DNA from 2 places in the Pseudoduganella sp. GW821-FHT05F09 genome. Region 2 is predicted to be linked to the other one. Evidence: predicted binding sites of a transcription regulator. Region 2 holds the regulator's gene; the other holds the start of a gene.
The links. The regulator FliA, encoded in region 2, starts transcription of late flagellar genes. The targets are predictions, from matches to a motif close to CTAAAGTTTNNNNNNNNNNNGCCGNTA.

Region 1 (6,182 bases), on a different contig from region 2:
GCCACTTGCAGCGAGCTCAGCGCGGAGGCTTGCTGGCTGTTCAGGGCCACGACCTGGTCGGTGCTCAGCGCGGTGGCGATGGCGGTGGTGGTCAGGGCGGCGACCTGGCTGCTGGTCAGGCTGCTGACCTGGTCAGTGCTCAGCGCGGCGATCTGGTTGGTTTTCAGCGCAGCGATCACGGTCGACTTCAGGCCGATGATGTCGTTGGTCTCTATCGCTTTGATGGCGTCGGTCGACAGCGCGTTGAACTGGGTAGTGGTGAACGCGCCGAACTGGGCGGAGTTCATGGCCACGATCTGGTCGGTGTTCAGGCCGGCAGAGATCTGCGTGGTGCTCAGGGCGCTGAACTGGCCGGACGTCATGGCGCCGATCTGGTCGGTCGTCAGCACCGAGATCTGGTCGGTACGCAGGCCAGCGATGGCCGCCGATTTCAGCGCGGCCAGGTCGTTGGTCTCCATGGCTTTGATGCCGTCGGTGGTCAGCGCGCCAGCTTGGGCGCTGGTCAGCGCGGCAACCTGGTTGGTGCCCAGGCCTACTACCTGGTCGGTGGTCAGCACGGCCATTTGCGAGGTCTTCAGACCGGCGATGGCCGAAGTCTTCAGCGCGGCCAGGTCTTCGGTCTGCAGCGCGGCGATGGCGTCGGTGGTGAAGGCAGCAACCTGGCTCGAGCTCAGGGCCGAGGCTTGCTGGCTGTTCAGGGCCACGACCTGGTCGGTGCTCAGCGCGGTGGCGATGGCGGTGGTGGTCAGTGCCGACACCTGGGTGCTGGTCAGGTTGTTGACCTGGTCGGTGGTCAGCGCGGCAACCTGGTTGGTTTTCAGCGCAGCGATGACGGTCGACTTCAGGCCGACGATGTCGTTGGTCTCGATGGCTTTGATCGAGTCGGTCGACAGGGCGCCGAACTGGGTGGTGGTGAACGCGCCGAACTGGGCGGAGTTCATGGCCACGATCTGGTCGGTGGTCAGGCCGGCAGAGATCTGCGCGGTGTTCAGGGCGCTGAACTGGCCGGAGGTCATGGCGCCGATCTGGTCGGTCGTCAGCACCGAGATCTGGTCGGTTTTCAGGCCAGCGATGGCCGCCGATTTCAGCGCAGCCAGGTCGTTGGTCTCCATGGCTTTGATGCCGTCGGTGGTCAGCGCGCCAGCTTGGGCGCTGGTCAGCGCGGCAACCTGGTTGGTGCCCAGGCCAACTACCTGGTCGGTGGTCAGCACGGCCATTTGCGAGGTCTTCAGGCCGGCGATGGCCGAAGTCTTCAGCGCGGCCAGGTCTTCGGTCTGCAGCGCGGCGATCGCGTCGGTGGTGAAGGCAGCCACCTGGCTCGAGCTCAGGACGGAAGCTTGCTGGCTGTTCAGGGCCACGACCTGGTCGGTGCTCAGGGCGGTGGCGATGGCGGTGGTGGTCAGTGCGGAAACCTGGGTGCTGGTCAGGTTGTTGACCTGGTCGGTGGTCAGCGCGGCAACCTGGTTGGTTTTCAGCGCAGCGATCACGGTCGATTTCAGGCCGACGATGTCGCTGGTTTCGATCGCCTTGATGGCGTCGGTGGTCAGGGCGCCGAACTGGGTGGTGGTGAACGCGCCGAACTGGGCGGAGTTCATGGCCACGATCTGGTCGGTGGTCAAGCCGGCAGCGATCTGGGTGGTGCTCAGGGCGCTGAACTGGCCGGAGGTCATGGCGCCGATCTGGTCGGTCGTCAGCACCGAGATCTGGTCGGTACGCAGGCCGGCGATGGCAGCCGATTTCAGCGCGGCCAGATCGTTGGTCTCCATGGCCTTGATGCCGTCGGTGGTCAGCGCGCCAGCTTGGGCGCTGGTCAGCGCGGCAACCTGGTTGGTGCCCAGGCCAACGACCTGGTCGGTGGTCAGCACGGCCATTTGCGAGGTCTTCAGGCCGGCGATGGCCGAAGTCTTCAGCGCGGCCAGGTCTTCGGTCTGCAGGGCGGCGATCGCGTCGGTGGTGAAGGCAGCCACTTGCAGCGAGCTCAGCGCGGAGGCTTGCTGGCTGTTCAGGGCCACAACCTGGTCGGTGCTCAGCGCGGTGGCGATCGAGGTGGTGGTCAGCGCGGCGACCTGGCTGCTGGTCAGGCTATTAACCTGGTCCGTCGTCAGGGCGGCGATCTGGTTGGTTTTCAGCGCGGCGATCACGGTCGACTTCAGGCCGACGATGTCGTTGGTCTCGATGGCTTTGATCGAGTCGGTCGACAGGGCGTTGAACTGGGTGGTGGTGAACGCGCCGAACTGGGCCGAGTTCATGGCCACGATCTGGTCGGTGGTCAGGCCGGCGCCGATCTGGGTAACGCTCAGGGCGGCAAACTGGCCGGAGGTCATGGCACCGATCTGGTCGGTCGTCAGCACCGAGATCTGGGCGGTGCTCAGGCCGGCGATGGCAGCCGACTTCAGCACGGCCAGGTCGTTGGTCTCCATGGCCTTGATGCCGTCGGTGGTCAGCGCGCCAGCTTGGGCGCTGGTCAGCGCGGCAACCTGGTTGGTGCCCAGGCCAACTACCTGGTCGGTGGTCAGCGCGGCCACTTGGGCGGTGCGCAGGCCGGCGATGGCGGAGGTTTTCAGTGCGGCCAGGTCTTCGGTCTGCAACGCGGCGATGCCGTCGGTGGTGAAGGCGGCAACCTGGCTCGAGTTCAGGGCAGCGGCTTGCGCGCTGTTCAGGGCGACCACCTGGTCGGTGCTCAGCGCGGTGGCGATGGCGGTGGTGGTCAGCGCGGCAACCTGGCTGCTCGACAGGTTGCTTACCTGGTCGGTGGTCAGGGCGGCGATCTGGTTGGTTTTCAGTGCGGCGATCACGCTCGACTTCAGGCCGGCCAGGTCATTGGTTTCAATGGCTTTGATGGCGTCGGTGGTGAAGGCGGCGACTTGGGCGGTGCTCAGCACGCCGATCTGCGCCGAGTTCATCGCGACGACCTGGTCGGTGGTCAGGCCGGAACCGATCTGGGTGACGCTCAGGGCGGCAAACTGGCCGGTCGTCATGGCGCCGATCTGGTCGGTGGTCAGCGCAGCGATCTGGGCAGTGTTCAGGCCGGCGAGGGCGGACGATTTCAGGGCGGCCAGGTCACTGGTTTCCATGGCCTTGATGCCGTCGGTGGTCAGCGCGCCAGCTTGCGCGCTGGTCAGCGCTGCAACCTGGTTGGTGCCCAGACCTACGACCTGGTCGGTGGTCAGCGCAGCCAGCTGGTTGGACTTCAGGCCGGCGATGGCGACGGTGCGCAGGGCGGCCAGGTCTTCAGTCTGCAGGGCGGCGATGCCGTCGGTGCTGAAGGCGGCAACCTGGGCCGAGCTCAGCACGGCGGTGTGGTTGGTGCCCAGTGCGACGATCTGGTCAGTCGTCAGGCCGGCGGCGATCGCGTTGGTGGTCAGCGCGGCGGCTTGGCCGCTGGTCAGCGCGCCGATCTGGTCGGAGCCCAGCACGGCGACTTGATTCGTTTTCAGTGCAGCAATGGAGGCGGTCTTCAGCGCGGCGATGTCGCTGGACTCGATGGCTTTCACCGCGTCGGTCGACAGGGCGGCAACCTGGCCGCTGGTCATGGAGGCGAATTGCGCGGAGGTCAGCGCAACGGTCTGGTCCGTGGTCAGCGCGCCAGCCAGCTGGCTGGTGGTGAACGACGGGATCTGGGCGCTGGTGAACACGCCCATCTGGTCGGTGGTCAGTGCCCGGAACTGGTCTGAGGAAAGGCCAGCGATATCAGCTGTCGCCAGACCCGCAATCTGCGCGGTCGAAAGTGAGGCAATTTGGTCTGTGGACAAGCTGGTTACGATACTCATTTCCATTCTCCTTGGGGCACTACTCGAATCTGACTGGACACGAACTGGAGCCGGTGGGCTGTTCCCGGGCTCCAATCGCTAATCTGTGGCACAGCGCCCTACAAAAGGGCGCGCTTTTCATTCTTAACGTCAACAGTTCGGTTAACTTTAGTAAACAAAAGTGACAAGAATATTACTTACTGGTCAACTTTTATCAGCCGTCATCGAACTGGCGCAACACCGCAACGCAAAACTACGCTTCGTTACAAAGCGACCGCAACGGTGCTTTCATTAAGTAAACTTGTTAACTTGGGGCAATTTCATAGGGAGGCTGCTACTTCCCTTCTGTGATGCCACCGGAAGTGCAGGCGGCACATAGACATTACCGGCAAGTATAGCGGATTTACTTGCCACGCAGCACTTATTTAATTTCCTGTCGCCATCAAACAACTCGAGTAAACGACAACTTTTCCATAGTGAAAAGACAAGCACACAAGCTTTATTCTAGGGCGGCAAGGAGGATGCCTATCTGGCAAACAAGCTGATTTCTTGCTATCAATTCACGAACTGCGGGACGAAAAAAAGCCCGGCGCAGCGGCCGGGCTTGTCCTGAACACAGGCAAGCTTGCCTGTTCAGCCTTTTTGCGCCAGCAGCGCCTGGATCGCCGCCTCGGTCTGGCCGTACTGCCCTTCGCCGAAGTGGGTGTAGACCACCTTGCCGCTGCGGTCGATCAAATACAACGCCGGCCAGTACTGGTTGCGATAGGCGCTCCAGGTGGCGTAGCGGTTGTCCTGCGCCACCGGATAGCGGATATCGAAGCGCTTGATGGCGGTCTGCACATTGGTGGTGCTGCGCTCGAAGGGAAACTCGGGCGTGTGCACCCCGACCACCACCAGGCCCTGGTCCTTGTACTTCTCGTGCCAGGACTTCACGTGCGGCAGCACGTTGATGCAATTAATGCAAGTGTAGGTCCAGAAATCCACCAGCACCACTTTGCCGCGCAGCTGCTGCACGGTGAGCGGCTCGCTGTTCAGCCATTTCTCGATGCCGGCGAACTCCGGCGCGGCGGCCGGGTTCTTCAGCGGACCGGCGGCGGCCAGGCCGGAGGCCAGGGCCAGGGCGGCGGCCGCCGCTGCTGTGCGTGTCAAAAACATATTAAAGTCCTTTCAGGGAGGGAAAGAAGGCAGCCAGGCTGGAATAGGCCAGGATGTCGTACTGCATATATATAGCGAAGGCGGTGGCGATCACGAGCACGCCGAACACCTGCTGCAGGCGCCCGGCATGGCGCGCCACCACGCGCACCCGCGCGCCGGCGTACTGGCCGCCATACAGGATGGCCAGCATGGGAATGGCGGCGCCGGCGGCGTACAGCGTGATCAGCAGCGCCGACCAGCCCAGGTCCTGGGCCCGCACCACCAGCGCCAGGATGGAGGCCAGCACGGGGCCGGCGCACGGCGTCCACACCGCGCCCAGCGACATGCCCAGCACGAAGCCGCCCAGGCTGCCGCCGCGCGCGCCGGCCGCACCAAGGCCGCCGCCCATGCCCGGCAGCGCCCGCTGCACCCCGGCCACCAGCCAGTCGTAGGGCCGTGGCCACAGGCGCAGCAGGCCGGACAGCGCCAGCAGCGCAATGGCGGCATTGCGCAGCGCCTCCTGCGCCGCCTGCACCACGGACGACACCGCGCCCAGCAACATGGCAAAAGAGGCGAACGTGAGAATGAAGCCGGCGATGATGTACAGCGGCCGGCGGCGTGCCGGTCCGGCTGGCTGGCCGGCGCCGCCGGCGGCGCTGCCCAACAGGATGGGCATCACCGGCAGCACGCACGGCGAGGCGATGGTGAAGACGCCGGCCAGCAGGGCCAGCAGCGTTTCGAGCAGATTGTGCATGGGGCGCTCCGCCTGACAGGATAGAAAACGCTATTGGACCGCGCCCAGGTATCCCGCTTGTGTCCGCCGCGCGGCGGCGCTGCAATGTAGTGTGTACGCCGGCCGAGGGGATACACGGGGATACAAACATGCAAATGCGCTGGGGTATCATGGCTGCATGGATACTAACGACCACGTACTGATCGTCGATGACGACCGAGGCATCCGCGAACTGCTGGCGGCCTACCTTGAAAAGAACGGCATGCGCGTTTCGCTGGCCGCCAACGGACGCCAGATGCGCGCCGTGCTGGAACAGGGCGAGCCGGACCTGATTGTGCTGGACCTGATGCTGCCCGGCGAGGACGGCCTGCTGCTGTGCCGCGAGCTGCGCGCCGGCAAGCACCGCACGGTGCCGGTGCTGATGCTGACCGCGCTGGCCGAGGAGGCCGACCGCATCGTCGGCCTGGAGATGGGCGCCGACGACTACCTGGCCAAGCCCTTCGCCTCGCGCGAGCTGCTGGCACGCATCCGCGCCGTGCTGCGCCGCGCGCGCATGCTGCCCAAGA
Region 2 (6,182 bases):
AGCCTACGGCGGCCACTTCGCGGTCGCCACCGGCCGCCTGGGCCGGCATGGCGAATGGGCCGACTGGATGGTGAACAACTTCTACAATCTGGACAGCTACAGCGAAAAAGGCATCATTGCGTCGATGGTCCCCATGGACAACTACCTGATGGACCTGAACAGCGGCCAGCAGTACTACCGGCCGTCGACCATGCTGGTGGCGGTGCTGCGCGACGCGCGCACCGCGCAAGCCTACCAGCGCAGCATGCAGGACCGCTTCCGCCGCTTCTACCGGCACGAATTCAGCTACCGCCACGCCTCGGCCAACTGCGCCGGCATCAGCATGGACGCGTTCAGGGCGCTGGGCTGGCAGGTGCCCGGACAGGGGCCGACCAGCCGCATCAAGGCCATCGGCGCCTACGGCTACAAGGCCGCCAAGGACCTCAGCCTGGCCAGCGGCCACAAGGCCTACGGCTACTTTACCGAGGAGCAGACCCGGCTCTACCCGGCCGTGGCCTTCGCGGCGCTGGGCCAGGACCTGCTCAAGCTGCTCGGCGGCCCGGCGCCCGGCCGCGCGCTGAGCGCTTATGAGCAGCAGTTGCAGGCAGACGTGGAAGCGCTGGTGCTGGTGCGCATTCCGCAGGTGCCGTCCAGCCGCGCTTTTGGCTCGGCGCCCGTGTTTTCCATCGATGAATTCATGGCGCGCGCGCCGCAGGATGAGGCGCAATGGCAGATCGTGCCGGCGCCGCCGCGCCCCTTCCCGGCCGAGCTGCGCACCGGGCCGGCCTCGGCCGACGACAGTTCCTTGCCGGTGCCTGCGCCGGTGGGCGGGCTGCTGCTGGGCGTGGTGGGGGCCGGCGTCGGCTGGCACTGGCGGCGGCGCATGGCGGGTTACGCGGCACGCCGCTAACCCGCCCTACGGAGCTGGGGGGGGCGGAGCGGTGGGTACTTCGGTGGACGGGTCGGGGATGCCGGACAGGATGGTCACCGCCACGCGGCGGTTGCGGGCGCGGCCGTCCGCTTGCGCGTTGGGCGCCACCGGGTAGTTGTCGGCGTGGCCGACCGCCGTGAGCCGCGCCGGCGCCACGCCGGAATCGATGAACAGCCGCACCACGGCGCCCGCGCGCGCGGCCGACAGCTCCCAGTTGGACGGGAAATTGGTGTTGCGGATGGGGACGTTGTCGGTGTGGCCCTCGACCTGCACCGCGTGCGGGTCCGCCTTCAGCAGCACCGCCACGGCCTGCAGCGCTTCGCGCGATTCGGACGTCAGCAGGGCCGCGCCCGGATCGAACAGCACGCTGGCGTTGATCTCCACGCTGACGCCGCGGCTGTTCTGCGTGACCCGCACCTTGCCTTCCTTGACCAGCGGCGCCAGCGTGGACAGCAGGTCCTGCGCCAGCTTGGTCATCTGCTCTTTTTCCTTGCGCAGCAGCTCGGTGCGCCGGCGCAGCGCGGGATTGGGGATGGGCAGGTTCTGCACCTGTGTGTTGATGGGCTTGGCCGCCCCCTGGCCGCCGAAGGCGTCGCCCAGCGCGTCCGAGAAAATCTTGTACTTGCCGGTGTTGACGGCGGCGATCGAATACATCACCACGAAGAAGGCGAACAGCAGGGTGATGAAGTCGGCGTAGGAGATCAGCCAGCGCTCGTGGTTCTCCGGCTCGTCGTCGAACTTCCTGCGGGCGCGGCGCTGCATCTCAGTCGTACTCGCGCAGCAGGGTGGCGATGCGTTCGTCGATCACGCGGCTGTGGTCGCCCGTCGCGATGTCGTAGAACACGGCGGCGGCGATCTCCTGCTGGTGCACATGCTGGGTGACGATGACCTTGAGCTTGTTGGCTATCGGGTAGAACAGCAGATTGGCCAGGCCCACGCCGTAGATGGTGGACACGAAGGCGATCGCGATGCCGGCGCCCAGCTTGCTGGGGTCGGCCAGGTTCTCCATCACCTGGATCAGGCCCAGCACCGCGCCCAGGATGCCGATGGTGGGCGAGTAGCCGGCCGCCGATTCCCAGATCCGCACGGCCTGGCGCTCGGCCGTTTCGTAGGCGGTGATTTCGGTGTCGAGCAGGTTGCGCAGCTTGTCCGGATGGATGCCGTCGACTATCAGGCGCAGGCCCTTGGCGTTGAATTTGTCCTTCGAGGCGAGCATATAGCGCTCCAGCGACAGCATGCCGTCGCGCTTGGCGGTGGTGTTCCAGGCGCCGATTTCGCGCGCCAGCGCGACGCGCGTGTCCGGCGGCGGCGCCACGATCCAGCGCGCCATGCGCAGCCCGCGCACAAAGGTGGCCGGCTTGGTCTGCAGCAGCACCGCGCCCAGCGTGCCGATCACCACGATGGCGAAGGCGGCCGGCTGCAGCAGCGAGCTCAGCTTGCCACCCTCCATGCCCTGGCCGATCAGCACGCCGGCCACGCCCAGTATCAGTCCTGCTATGCTGGCCCAGTCCATGCCTGCTCCCTTAACGAGGCGCGCAGACGCGCCACCGCTTGCGTATGCAGCTGCGATACGCGTGATTCGGAGACGCCCATGACGGCGCCGATTTCCTTCAAGTTCAGTTCTTCTTCGTAGTACAAGCCCATCAGCATCTTCTCGCGCGGCGGCAAGGCGTCGATGGCGTCGATCACGGCCTGGCGGAAGTCGGTGTCGAGCAGCGCGCGCAGCGGGTCGGCGTCCTCGTCGCTGTGGTAGCGGTCGAGGAAGCTTTCGCCGCCGTCGTCGTCGCGGAAGTCTTCGTAATAGATCAGCTGGTGGCCGCCGCCTTCGGACAGCATTTCCTGGTAGTCGGCCAGCGACAGCTTGAGCGACTTGGCCACTTCCGACTCGCTGGGCGGACGGCCCAGGCGCTGCTGCAAGGTGGCCATGGCGGTTTCGATCTTGCGCATGTCCTGGCGCATGCTGCGCGGCATCCAGTCGCTATTGCGCAGCTCGTCGAGCATGGCGCCGCGGATGCGCATCACGGCATAGGTTTCAAACTGGGCGCCGTGGGTTTCCTCATAGCGGTTGATGGCGTCGAGCAGGCCTATCATGCCGGCCTGCACCAGATCATCGACTTCCACGCTGGGTGGCAATTTGGCCTTCATGTGGTGGGCCAGCCGCTTGACCAGCGGCATATGCTCCGTCAGCAGCGAGTTCTTGTCCGCTTTCCCTTTGGCCGTGTACATATCGTTCTAATTTTTCTCAGACGCTAAAATGGTTGCTACTCCCCGTGCGGAATTGAGGCGCGCCGGCCAGCGCCAGACGTCCTGCCAGTTGCCGGAACGCGACCGACGCACCGGCCAGAGGAAAGGCGTCGACCACCGCCCGCCCCAGGCGCGCCGCGCGCTGCAAGTACTCGTCAGCCGGCACCGACCCCATCGAAACCAGGGTGACAGCCAGGTATCGGCTCGCCGCTTGCGCCATATTATCGTAAACCACCTTGGCTTCGGCCTCGGATGCGCCCGTTACCACGATGCCGAAGGGCCGCCGGCCCAGTTCGTGGTTCAGGCGCTTGATCATGCTGTAGGCGTTTTTGATCGAAGTGGCGCTGTTCGAGACCTGCACCACGATGTCGGAACTGGCCATCACCGGCACCGGAAACGCCTCGCCGTCGAACTCGCCATCGACTATCATCAGGCCGGTCTGCTTGGCCAGCACGTCGAAGGCCTTGGCCAGGCGGCGCGTTTCGTCGGGGCCGGAGCGGGCCACGCCGCGTGTCATCGATACCACACCGAAGCCTTGCGGCACCTGGTGGATTACCTGGTTCAGGCCGCATTCCTGGCGCGCCACGTCCAGCAGGCTGGCGCCGCTGTCCACGCCCAGGCGGGAGGCCACGCCGTGCGCGCTGGCGCAGGCGTCGACCAGCAGCACGTCGTTGCCGGCGCGCGCCAGCGAGGCGCCCAGGTTGACCAGCATGGCGCCCTTGTCGTCCTGCGGCGTGGCGGAGAGGAAGGTGACGATGCGCGGCTGCGGCCCCGCCAGCATGCGGCGCAGGCCCTCGGCCTGGTCGAAGTCGAAGTTAGCCAAGGCGCACCTCGCGCAGTGCGTGCTCCAGGCCGGCGACATGGCCGCCGAAGGCGCCGGCGGCCGACATCACCAGCGGCAGTTCGTGATCGGCGTACTGGCCGGCGGCGGCGCCCTGCTTCAGGCGGAAGGCGCGCTCGACCAGCGCGGCCGGGTCGGCCAGGTGCAGGTCTTCCGGCACCCGCTGGCCGCTCGAGACGTAGAACATATTCAGTTTCTGGCGTATCACCACGTCCAGCACATTGCCGATCGAGGCCGCTTCGTCCAGCTTGGTCATGATGCAGCCGGCCAGGCCGCTGCCCTGGTAGGCGCGCACCACTTCGTTCAGGGTTTCCTGGGTCGAGGTGGCGTTCAGGCACAGCAGGCGCTGGACGTTGGCGCCGGTGCCTTGCAGCATGGCGACCTGCTCGGCCACCATGTGGTCGCGCTGGCTCACGCCGACGGTGTCGATCAGCACGGTGTGCTTGTTCTTCAGTTCTTTCAGGGCGATGCGCAGGTCGGCCTCGTCCTTCACCGAATGCACCATCACGCCCAGGATCTTGCCGTAGATGCGCAGCTGTTCGTGGGCGCCGATACGGTAGGCGTCGGTGGTGATCAGGGCCAGCTTGTCCGGGCCGTGGCGCATCACGCAGCGCGCGGCCAGCTTGGCGGTGCTGGTGGTCTTGCCGACGCCGGTCGGGCCGACCAGGGCGAACACGCCGCCCTGCTCGATCAGCGCGTCTTCGTTGGCGATGGCCGACAGGTTGCGGGTCAGCACGGTCTTGATCCAGCGCAGGCTGTCGGCGGCGTCGCGGCCGGCCGGCAGTTTTTCTATCAGGTAGCGCGCCAGGCTGGCCGAGAAACCGGCCGCCAGCATTTCACGCAGCACGGCGGCCTTTTGCGGCTCGCGCTGCTGGGCCGAGCCCCAGGAGATTTCCGCCAGCTGGGTTTCCATCATGCCGCGCATGGCGCGGATTTCGCTCATCATGCCGCTCATCTCGGCGGCCGCGTTGGCCTTGGCGCTGGCGACGGCGTCGGCCACCATGGCGCTGATGCGGTCCATGTCCAGCGACGGCGCGGCGACGGGCGCTGGCGCTGCGGGGGCACGCGGCGTCGGCTGGCGCACGGCTGCTTCCGGTGCGGCGGTGCGGGGCGCGGGGCGCGGGGCGGGTGCGGCGGCTGGCGCGGCCGGGGCGGCGGCCACCGGGGCCATGGCCGCCAGCGGCGCGAGATAGGACGGGGTTTCCGGCAGATCCAGGTAAGGATTCGGCTGCGCCATCGGCGAATCGGGGGAAGGCAGCGCCAGCGAAGCGGCGTCGTCGTTGGCGAGGGCGAGAATTTCCACCTCGCCATCAGTAGGACGATTCGACAAGATCACCGCATCCGGCCCCAGGGCCTCGCGTACTTTGCGCAGCGCTTCACGCGATGTAGGTGCAGTAAATTTTTTGACGTTCATGACCAATTCCCCTGTTACACAAGTGCCGCGCCTTCAAAACGGGCGGGGCTCACTCTCATGCTTGCATTATTGACGATGCACAGGGGAAACGATCGATGGAACAGGGCGGGAAATGGCCCGCATTTCGGATTTGCCGGCGTTGGCTGCGTGGCCTAGTGTTCGCTGAAAACCTGTTCCAGCGTATCGGCATGGAGTAGCGCCAAGGCCCAGCGGTCAAGCTGCTCGTCGCTGGCGGCGGCCAGCCTCTCGAGCTCAAGCGCCGGCAGCACGCCAAACCGGTGCCGCAATTGCTTGGCCAGCAAGACCGCGCGCCCTTGCTGCATGCCTTGCTGCATGCCTTGCTGTATGCCTTGCTGCATGCCTTGCTGTATGCCCTCCTGCACACCTTGCCGCAGGCCCTCTTCGCGGCCTTCCTCAAGGCCTTTGCGGCGGCTTTCCTCGCGAATGATGCGCTCTATCGATAACATGTGCGGCATGATGCCTCCCTGCTCCGACTCACGCAATTCCTGCCAGAGCTGCTGTTCCAGCGCGTCCGGCAAGCGCATGAGCCAATCGATCACGTTGAATAAATTGATGATACGCCGTTTGCTCCATTGGCGCCGATACAGCAGGCGCGCGACGCGGCGTTTGTACGCCAGCCGCCTCTCCGGATCATGCTGGCTGGCCAGCGTCATCAAATGGGCGCTGGTCAGCAGCGCGAATACATTCTCCATCTCCAGCAAGACATCAATCTGCGGCATGTAATCCAGCAGTTTCACCACCGGAAAATCCAT

Region 1: a site for FliA is predicted at 3,895-3,921, ahead of AC07S4_RS28470 (SPM autocatalytic domain-containing protein). Genes of this name have one in related genera too.

What each region holds. Positions count from the first base shown of each region.
Region 1 is NZ_JBWKSD010000012.1:25,597-31,778, reverse strand. Features, by position in the region: gene AC07S4_RS28470 (SPM autocatalytic domain-containing protein) at 1-3,770, opposite strand, end outside; gene AC07S4_RS28465 (thioredoxin family protein) at 4,383-4,904, opposite strand; gene AC07S4_RS28460 (cytochrome c biogenesis CcdA family protein) at 4,906-5,637, opposite strand; gene AC07S4_RS28455 (response regulator) at 5,795-6,182, shown strand, end outside.
Region 2 is NZ_JBWKSD010000013.1:90,569-96,750, forward strand. Features, by position in the region: gene AC07S4_RS29285 (hypothetical protein) at 1-889, shown strand, start outside; gene motD (flagellar motor protein MotD) at 896-1,672, opposite strand; gene AC07S4_RS29295 (flagellar motor protein) at 1,674-2,423, opposite strand; gene AC07S4_RS29300 (RNA polymerase sigma factor FliA) at 2,405-3,136, opposite strand; gene AC07S4_RS29305 (MinD/ParA family ATP-binding protein) at 3,153-3,977, opposite strand; gene flhF (flagellar biosynthesis GTPase FlhF) at 3,970-5,409, opposite strand; gene AC07S4_RS29315 (DUF4351 domain-containing protein) at 5,562-6,182, opposite strand, start outside.